Regions from separate parts of the Streptomyces sp. NPDC024698 genome, predicted to be linked through region 1. Evidence: riboswitches for the same ligand, from Rfam matches in the RefSeq annotation. Region 1 holds a riboswitch; each other region holds the start of a gene.
What was found. A riboswitch is a leader RNA that binds a small molecule or an ion and turns the genes downstream of it on or off. The one in region 1 is predicted to bind S-adenosylmethionine.
Positions count from the first base shown of each region.

Region 2: it holds a riboswitch for S-adenosylmethionine, as region 1 does, so the genes downstream of both, thrC (threonine synthase) here and ACZ4AA_RS22800 (putative leader peptide) in region 1, are expected to answer to the same signal.
Region 3: it holds a riboswitch for S-adenosylmethionine, as region 1 does, so the genes downstream of both, ACZ4AA_RS00400 (aminotransferase class V-fold PLP-dependent enzyme) here and ACZ4AA_RS22800 (putative leader peptide) in region 1, are expected to answer to the same signal.

Region 1 is NZ_JBVHLK010000010.1:35,613-38,812, reverse strand. It holds gene ACZ4AA_RS22815 (amino acid ABC transporter ATP-binding protein) at 1-281, opposite strand, end outside; gene ACZ4AA_RS22810 (amino acid ABC transporter permease) at 278-1,282, opposite strand; gene ACZ4AA_RS22805 (hypothetical protein) at 1,449-1,583, opposite strand; SAM riboswitch class IV at 1,741-1,886, shown strand; gene ACZ4AA_RS22800 (putative leader peptide) at 1,923-1,988, shown strand; gene ACZ4AA_RS22795 (cell envelope biogenesis protein OmpA) at 2,101-2,904, shown strand.
Region 2 is NZ_JBVHLK010000004.1:175,134-178,333, reverse strand. It holds gene ACZ4AA_RS11770 (MoaD/ThiS family protein) at 1-125, opposite strand, end outside; gene thrC (threonine synthase) at 122-1,420, opposite strand; SAM riboswitch class I at 1,438-1,594, opposite strand; gene ACZ4AA_RS11760 (glucosyl-3-phosphoglycerate synthase) at 1,799-2,743, shown strand; gene ACZ4AA_RS11755 (alpha,alpha-trehalose-phosphate synthase (UDP-forming)) at 2,822-3,200, shown strand, end outside.
Region 3 is NZ_JBVHLK010000001.1:86,694-89,893, reverse strand. It holds gene trpD (anthranilate phosphoribosyltransferase) at 1-921, shown strand, start outside; SAM riboswitch class IV at 1,020-1,136, shown strand; gene ACZ4AA_RS00400 (aminotransferase class V-fold PLP-dependent enzyme) at 1,323-2,699, shown strand; gene ACZ4AA_RS00395 (Lrp/AsnC family transcriptional regulator) at 2,739-3,020, opposite strand; gene ACZ4AA_RS00390 (rhomboid family intramembrane serine protease) at 3,062-3,200, opposite strand, start outside.

The DNA of each region.
Region 1 (3,200 bases):
AGGATGACCCGCTCGCTCAGCTCCTTGAGCCGGTCGCCCTGCCGGCGTACGCCGATGAGCTCGCCGTTCAGGCTGACATGGCCGAGTTCGGGCTTCTCCAGGTGGTTGATCACGCGCAGGAGGGTGGACTTCCCGGAGCCGGACGGTCCGAGGATGACCGTCACCTCACCGGGCCGTACGGTCAACTCGACGCCGTTCAGGACCTGTTGGAGGCCGTACCACTTGTGGACGTCGTGCACCTCGACCGCCGCCGGCCGGGGGCTGCTCGTCACGCCGCTCATATCGCCGTCTCCCTACGGACCCGGGCCCGCGCCTCGCGCAGACCGCTTCGCACCTTCTGCAACGGGGTCGGCGGCAGGGTGCGCAGCGCGCCCCGCGAGTAGTACCGCTCGACGTAGAACTGGACGACGGAGACGACGCTGGTGAGGATCAGGTACCAGGCGGTGGCGACGAGGAGCAGGGGCACGATGTCGCCGGGGTAGGTGCTGCCCATGCTCTGCACGGTTCCGAACAGGTCCAGCAGGGACACGTAGAAGACCAGCGAGGTGCCCTTGATCAGACCGATCAGCTGGTTGACGTAGTTGGGGGTGATGGAGCGCAGTGCCTGCGGGAAGACGATCCTCGCGAACTGGTACCGCTTCGGCAGACCCAGGGCGGAGGCGGCCTCGTGCTGCCCCTGGTCCACGGAGAGGAGGCCGCCGCGTACCACTTCGGAGGCGTACGCCGCTTCGTTCAGACTCAGTCCCACGACGGCGACGGCCATGTCGGTGGCCAGGCGCGACTCGTCGAAGCTGAAGAAGGCGGGACCGAACGGAACACCTACGCTCAGCGTCCGGTACAGCGCACTGAAGTTGTAGAGGAAGAGCAGCACCACGATGAGGGGCACCGAACGGAACAGCCAGGTGTAGACCCAGCTCACCGCGCGGAGCACCGGGCTCCGGGAGAGCCTGGCCAGCGCCAGCAGAATGCCGCCGAGCAGGCCCAGCACGGCGCTGTAGAACGTGACTTCGAGGGTGATCAGCAGGCCGTCGAGAACGGTCGGGCGCAGGAACCAGTACTGGAAGCGGTCCCACTGGTAGAAGGGGTTGGTCACCAGGCCGTGGGCGATCTGGGCGACCAGCACGAGCACCACGGCCGTGATGATCCAGCGGCCGGGACGCCGGAGCGGAAGGACCCGCTGAGCGGCCAGGGGTTCGGGTGCGGCAGGAAGGTCGGTCAGGGGGATCGCCTCTGCGGGCGTCGCTGATCCCAAGGACACAGCGCTGCCAGGAGGTTGACTCATGGGGAGCTCCAGCGGATTCGGACACCCCGGATCCACGCGGGCGGCAGCGCCGCGCCGAGCGGGAGACGGCTCGGTACGAGGCGGTGCGCGGCGGCATGCGGAACGGGGGCTGGACAGGAAGGGACGCACCGCGACAGCGGTGGACGTCAGAGACTCGGAGGAACCGTCAGCCCTGGCTGAGAGGGCGGCACATGCCCGTACACAGGGCGCTGTTGACACGCAGCAGGTCCACGGAGCGGTCGGCGCACAGCACATCGCGACCGGTGCGCCGCCATGCGGCCGTCCCGTCAGCTGTGTGCATCGCCGTCACCATTTCTTCTCCGGCCGAAAAGGCATCCTGTTGTGGGCCGCACGTTAGGCCTGTCCGGAAAAGAATGTCAATGCGGGTGACCACCAGGTGAGACCGTGTTGTCGGCCTTCTTGACGGCACAACAGAGCGCCCCGAAACTTGCATGGACGGTCACGATTGTCAGCGCCCCTCGGTGCGGGTTCGCCCCCTCCGGTGGTCATCGGCCCCGGCCCGCTGACAGGCAACCCTTCCACCGCGACGGGGTGCCCCGGGTGACGACCGGGTCCCGCCGGCGTGGCGGGGCAAGCGTGGTCTCGCGTCTCGCGAGCCCTGAGGTCGGGACCGGTGGGAATGCCAAGGAACGGCTTGACGAGGCGCCTGCACATCGATCTGTTGCGTGTCTCCAGCGCCTACTGATCCGCGACCGGTCCGTCAGATCCGGACCGGTGCGACAGGCGCAGTCAATCCGCATTCCGGCCGCCGGTGCCCACAAAGCGGCGGTGGCTTCCGTCTTCCCCCAGGGAGAGTCATGCCTGAGACAGCTTCGCGCACGTCCAGTTCCGTCAACACCCGTCCCTGTGAACAGATTTCGCTCCCCTCCACGCTCCCCTCCACGCTTCGGCTCACGCCGGCGGTCGCGCCGTCCGTCCTCCCCCACCGTGTCGACAGCCGCATCGGCGTGGGCCTGGCCGGCGGCTTCTACCCGGCTCCGCACCGCTACGAGCTGTATCTGTCGCGGAGTTGTCCGCACTCGCTGCGCATCGCCATCACCCTGGGGCTGCTCGGTCTGAAGGACTCGGTCGCCACCACACTCCTCACGGACCCCGTGCGCACCCCCGACGCCTACGCTTCACTGCGCCGGGCCTACGAGGCGACCGAGCATCACTTCGACGGGCCGCTGACGGCACCGGCACTGTGCGACCGCTGGAGCGGACGCATCGTCAGCAACCACACGCCCGACATCCTCCGCGATCTCGCGGGGCTGCTCTCCGGCCACTCCACGACCTGCCCCTCCACTCTCTGGCCTCCCTCCCTCACCGCCGACATCGAGGCCCTCCGCGATCTGCTGGAGCGCGATGTCACCCCCTCCGCCCCGCCCTCGGAACTCGCGGCGGCCCTGGACCTGCTGGACTGCCAACTCACCTCGCGGCCCTACATCCTCGGCGACGGTCTCACGGCGGCGGACGTCGACGTATGGGTGGCGCTCACCGGTCTCGGCGGCCCGGAGGCCCTCGGCGCGCGGCCCCGGCTCCTGGACTACGCACACCGTCTCGGCGAGCACCCCGCCTTCCGGCCGGCCACCGACGCGGTACCCCTGACGACGGACGCCTGAGGCCTGACGCCCCCGACAAGACCCGCTGTCCAGCCCGCCCGGGGTCGCCCGGGCGGGTGCGCGTTCCTCACGCGGACCGACGCGCGGCCCGCAGCGCACGCCTCACACACGAACCGGCCGCCGCGGCCCCGGAAGTGGCCCCGGTCGGCCGCCCCCGCCGCCGTGCGGTTCACCCGCGTGGATCCAGCAGGATGGGCGATCCCGGCGAAAGCCGTCCCTTTCGAGCGTGTCCCGTGCCGTGCGGCCGGGCGTTCGCACTTCCATGTGGCGTCCGGCCCCGCGAACCAAGTCCCGGC
Region 2 (3,200 bases), on a different contig from region 1:
ATCCCCGTGTGCTTCTTCTCCAGGTCTCCGATGACCTCGGCGAGGGTCGCGCCCTCGGCCGTCACCTCGGCGGCCCCACCGGTGTAGGTGCGCAGAATGGTGGGGATGCGGACGTTGACGCTCATGATGCGAGACCAGCCTCTCGGAAGGAGTCGAGGTTCGGGCGGATGGTCGCGGTCAGCCCGGTGTCGGAGGCCACCGCGTCCAGGGTCTTGAGGCCGTCGCCGGTGTTCAGCACGACGGTGGTCAGCGTCGGGTCGAGCAGACCGTTCTCGATCAGCTTCCGGGTGACACCGACGGTCACACCGCCCGCCGTCTCCGCGAAGATGCCCTCGGTGCGCGCGAGCAGCTTGATCGCGTCCACGATCTGCTCGTCGTCCACGTCCTCCACCGCGCCGCCGGTGCGCCGGGCGATGTCGAGCACGTACGGGCCGTCCGCCGGGTTGCCGATGGCGAGCGACTTGGCGATGGTGTCCGGCTTCTGGGGCCGTACGACGTCGTGGCCGGCCTTGTAGGCCACGGAGACCGGGGAGCAGCCCTCGGCCTGGGCGCCGAAGATCTTGTACGGCCTGTCCTCGACGAGTCCGAGTTTGATCAGCTCCTGGAGACCCTTGTCGATCTTCGTGAGCTGGGAGCCGGAGGCGATCGGCACGACGAGCTGGTCGGGGAGCCTCCAGCCGAGCTGCTCGCAGATCTCGTACGCCAGGGTCTTGGAGCCCTCGGCGTAGTAAGGCCGCAGGTTGACGTTGACGAAGCCCCAGCCCTCGCCGGCCGCGTCGCCGATCAGCTCGGAGCAGAAACGGTTCACGTCGTCGTAGTTGCCCTCGATGCCGACGAGCTCGCCGCCGTAGACCGCGGCCATGACGACCTTGCCCTGCTCCAGGTCGTGCGGGATGAACACGCAGGAACGGAAGCCGGCGCGGGCCGCGGCGGCGCCCACCGCTCCGGCGAGGTTGCCGGTGGAGGAGCAGGAGAGGGTGGTGAACCCGAAGGCACGGGCCGCTTCGATGGCCTGGGCGACGACGCGGTCCTTGAAGGAGTGCGTCGGGTTGCCCGAGTCGTCCTTGACGAAGAGCTTTCCGGCGTCGACGCCGAGCTCACGGGCCAGGTTGTCGGCCCGGACGAGCTTGGTCCAGCCAGGGTTGATGTTCGGCTTGTCCGCCACGTCCGCGGGGACGGGCAGCAGCGGCGCGTAGCGCCAGATGTTCGCGGGTCCCGCTTCGATCCGCTTGCGGAGTTCCTCGGTGTCGTACGCCGAGAAGTCGTAGGCGATCTCGAGCGGGCCGAAACACTCCTCGCAGGCGAAGACCGGGCCGAGCGGCACGCGGTGTCCGCACTCGCGGCAGGAAAGCGCCGCGGCCGGGCCGAGGTCCACCGGGTCGGCGGAGTTCGTGGTGCTTGCAACTGTCTGCGCAGCCATGGAGGCGAGGCCCTTTCTCCTCATCTTCCTCACGGCGCACTTCGCCGTGAGACGGATTTGGCACCTTCCCGAGCCGGGAGCCTCGCGACGCGATCGACATCGATCGCTACGAGACCGGCTGGAGGGTTGCCGGGGCTTCATCGGGCCGTATCCCTCTGCCCCTCTGGATGAGCGGTATTTGATTGTTGAACTGTTGAACACGATACGCGCCGACGATCCAGGACATGCGATGGTCATGCGCGTTGTTCAAGACTGTAACCGAAGGCCAGGACAGTTGAGATAGTCGTCCGAACGGCGAGACGAGCCCATCGATCCGCCGCCGGCCGCAGCGGGCACGCCGACGACGGCGTGTGATCAGACAGTGAGGAGCCGCAGACGGTGCTGAGAGAAGTCGAGAGCTGGCTGAGCACACGCTCCTGGTCCGTGACCGACCGCCCGCTCCACAAACTCATGGCAGCCAAGCGCGTCACCGGCTCGACGGTCAGTGTCGTGCTGCCCGCGCTCAACGAGGAGGAGACGGTCGGCGAGATCGTCGCGATCATCCGCCACGACCTGATGCAGCAGGTGCCCCTCGTCGACGAGATCGTCGTCGTCGACTCCGGTTCGAGCGACCGTACCGCCGCGGTCGCCGCCGCCGCGGGCGCGCGCGTCGTGCACCGCGACGACATCCTCCCGCGGATACCGGCCGTGCCCGGCAAGGGCGAGGTGCTGTGGCGGTCGCTCCTCGTGACGAGCGGGGACATCGTCGCCTTCGTCGACGCGGACCTCAGGGAGTTCTCGTCCGACTTCGTCTCCGGGATCGTGGGCCCCCTGCTCACCGAGCCCGGCGTCGACCTCGTCAAGGCCATGTACGACCGCCCGATGGCCGGCGGTGGCGGGCAGGGCGGCCGGGTCACCGAGCTGATGGCCCGCCCCCTGCTGAACATGCACTGGCCGCAGCTCGCGGGCTTCGTCCAGCCGCTCGGCGGCGAGTACGCGGCTCGCCGCTCGCTGCTCGAACAGCTCCCCTTCCCCGTCGGTTACGGCGTCGAACTGGGCATGCTCGTCGACGCCCTGCACCTGGTGGGCCTGGACGCCCTCGCCCAGGTCGACGTCGGCGTGCGCAAGCACCGCCACCAGGACGGCCAGGCGCTGGGCCGCATGGCCGCCGCGATCTACCGCACCGCGCAGCTCCGGCTCGCCCGCGGCCATCTGATCCGCCCCTCCCTGACCCAGTTCGAACGCGACCGGGACGGTTTCCGGCCGCGCACCTACTCCGTGGACACCGAGGAAAGGCCGCCGATGACCGAAATGTCCGAGTACCAGACGCGCAGAGCCGCGTAGTCCGGCGCCCACGGCCGCCGATCGCATACGGCCGAAGGGCGCGTTTGAGCGTTTCGAGACGGGGCTAGGTTTCGAGGCATGGCTTCAACGCATGGTGCCCACAGGATTCTGGTCGCCTCCAACCGCGGCCCGGTCACCTACGAGGTACGGGAGGACGACTCGCTGCACGCCCGGCGCGGCGGCGGTGGACTCGTCTCGGGTCTCTCCGCGATCGGGCCGGACGCGGGTGCGCTCTGGGTGTGCTCGGCCCTCGGCGACGGCGACCGGGAGGCCGTCCGGCGCGGGGTCGGCGAGGACGGCGTACGGATGCTGGCCATCGACGCCGCCACGCACGCCGACGCGTACAACGGCATCGCCAACTCCGTGCTGTGGTTCGTCCACCACATGCTGTACCAGACCCCGCTGGAGCCGGTCTTCGACGCGGAGTTCCGGCGGCAGTGGGCGTCGTACCGCGCCT
Region 3 (3,200 bases), on a different contig from region 1:
GACGCGCAGATCGCCGGGTTCGTGGTGGCGCTGCGGGCCAAGGGCGAGACCGTCCAGGAGATCGCCGGACTCGTCCGGGCCATGTACGAGCACGCGAACGTGATCGAGGTGCCCGGACGCACCGTCGACATCGTCGGAACGGGCGGCGACGGCGCGAAGACCGTCAACATCTCCACGATGTCCTCGATCGTGGTGGCCGGCACCGGCGCCAAGGTCGTCAAGCACGGCAACCGGGCGGCGTCCTCCGCGTCCGGGGCGTCGGACGTGCTGGAGAAGCTCGGCGTCAATCTGCAACTGCCGGTGAGCCGGGTCGCCGCGGTGGCCGAGGAGGCCGGGATCACCTTCTGCTTCGCGGTCAAGTTCCACCCGGCGCTGCGTCATGTGGCGGCGGCCCGCGGCCAGTTGGGCATCAGGACCACCTTCAACGTGCTCGGACCGCTGACCAACCCGGCACGGGTGAAGGCCCAGGCGGTCGGCGTCGCCGATGCCCGGATGGCGCCCATCGTGGCGGGCGTGTTCGCCGAGCGCGGCAACTCCTCGCTGGTCTTCCGCGGTGACGACGGCCTCGACGAGCTGACCACCACCGGGGGTTCCCACGTGTGGGTCGTCCGCGACGGCAAGGTCACCGAGGAGCGCTTCGACCCCCGCGACGTCGGGCTCGACATCGTCCCGGTGGAGGCACTGCGCGGCGCCGACGCCTCGTACAACGCGGAGGTCGCCCGGCGCCTCCTGGACGGCGAGAAGGGGCCCGTGCGGGACGCGGTCCTGCTGAACTCGGCGGCCGCCCTGGTGGCCCTCTCGCCGACCGGCGCGCCGCTCACCGGCCAACTCCGCGAGGGAATGGAGAAGGCCGCCGAGGCGATCGACTCCGGCGCCGCGAAGCGCACCCTGGAGCGCTGGGTGGCCGCCAGCAACGCCTGATCCACCCGCCGGTCCCCACCGGAGCCCGGCGCGGGACGCAGTCCGGATCCTGGACTGCGTCTTGCGCGGGGAAGATCCTCTGGCAAGATGCTGTATCAGGTCATGAGTGACAGCCATCAGGCCCCGGCCGGCTGTCCGGCAACCCTCCGTCCGTGGCGGGGTGCCCCGGGTGAAGACCAGGTCGTAGGCAGCGAGGCCTACGGCAAGCGCGGACCCCTCCCGCTCTCCGGGCGGACCACCAGGGGTCCTGGTCGTTCGAGGGAGCCTTCTGTGAGCAAGCGAATGCGATAGGGCGCCGAGCCCCGCCTCCGCACACCCTTTTCACCCTTCTCCCGCGCTGAGCGCCGCCTGCGGCGGCCGGCTCGCGCGGTGATCCCGCCTGCCTCTCACAGGAGCTCGCCATGTCTGTCTCCACCGTTGCCGCCGACCAGAGTGTTTGTGCCCCCCTGCCCGTTCTGGGCCGGGATGTCACCGTCCCGCTCGTCACCGGCGGCGAGGTGACCTACGCGGCCCTCGACTACGCCGCCAGCGCGCCCGCCCTCCAGCGGGTGTGGGACGACGTGGCCGCGTACGCGCCGTACTACGGCAGCGTCCACCGGGGCGCCGGCTACCTCTCGCAGCTGTCCACCGACCTCTTCGAGAACGCCCGCAGGACCGTCGAGGAGTTCCTCGACTGCCGCGCCGACGACCAGGTCGTGTTCACCCGCTCCACCACCGACTCGCTCAACCTGCTCGCCGCGGCCCTCCCGGCCGACTGCCAGGTCTTCGTCTTCGAGACCGAGCACCACGCCTCGCTGCTGCCCTGGCGCGACGCCCGGGTGACCTACCTGAACGCCCCCCGCACCCCCGCCGAGGCCGTCGAGACCCTGGAGCGCGCCCTCGCCGCCCGCACGGTGTCCGTTGAAGGGGGCCATGGACCGGCCCTGGTGTGCGTCACCGGCGCCTCGAACGTCACCGGGGAGCTGTGGCCCGTGCGGGAACTGGCCGCCGCAGCGCACGCCCACGGCGCCCGGATCGTCCTCGACGCCGCCCAGCTCGCCCCGCACCACCCGGTGTCGGTCCAGGACCTCGACGTCGACTGGGTCGCCTTCTCCGGGCACAAGCTGTACGCGCCCTTCGGCTCCGGTGTCCTCGCGGGCCGCTCCGACTGGCTGCGCGAGGCCGACCCCTACCTCGCCGGCGGCGGCGCCAGCCGCAAGGTCACCCGGCGCGCCGACGGCGGGGTGGACGTGGAGTGGCACGACAGCGCCGCCCGGCACGAGGCCGGCTCGCCGAACGTCATCGGCGCCTACTCGATCGCGTCGGCGTGCAAGGCGCTCACCGAGGAGGGCTTCGACAACCTGCTCGCCCGCGAGCGGCACCTGATCCGTACCGTCCGGGAGGGCCTCGCCGAGGTCCCCGAGGTCCGGGTCCTCTCGCTCTTCGGCGACGACGCCCCCCGCGTCGGCGTCATCTCCTTCGTCGTCGAGGGCTGGAACAGCTCGCACTTCGCGGCGGCGCTGTCCGCCGAGTACGGCATCGGTGTCCGCGACGGCCTCTTCTGCGCCCATCCGCTCGTGCGCACGCTGCTCGGCAGCGCCCCCGAGACCCAGGGGGAGTGCGGAGCCCCGGAGGCGGCACCCGGCGAGAAGTCCCTCAACGCCATCCGGGTCAGCTTCGGGGCCGGCACCCCCGACGAGCACGTCGAGCGGTTCGTGCGCGCGGTGCGCGAGCTGGTCAGGGACGGCGCGCGCTGGCAGTACCGCACCGAGGGCGGCCGCTGCGTCCCCGCGGTCTGAGGGCAGGGGCAGCCACGCCCGGAGGCGGCGCCGCGTCGGTCAGGAGTCGAGACCGATCGCGAACGCCGCCTCCAGGTCGTGCTGGGAGTACGTACGGAACGCCACGTGCGTGTCCGTCGCCTCGACGCCCGGGATCTTGCTGATCTTGCCGGGGATCACGTCCGCCAGGTCGTCGTGGGCCTGGACCCGGACCATGGCGATCAGGTCGTAGGTGCCGGTGACGGAGAAGACCTCGCTGACGCTGTCCAGCGACGCGATCGACTCGGCGATCTCGGGGATCCGGTCCACGCTGGTCTTGATGAGGACGATCGCGGTGATCACGGCTGGTTCTCTCCCTAGGGGCCGCTGCTGGGGATCTCACCCTACTCGCGGTCCACGGGGCCGGGCCGCTCCACCGGGGGCCCCGGCAGCACCCCGAGGGCGGGCACGGCGGCCGGGCGGCGGTGGAACCGGGCCCAGGCGTAGACGAAACCCAGGGTGAAGCCCACCAGGTGGGCCAGA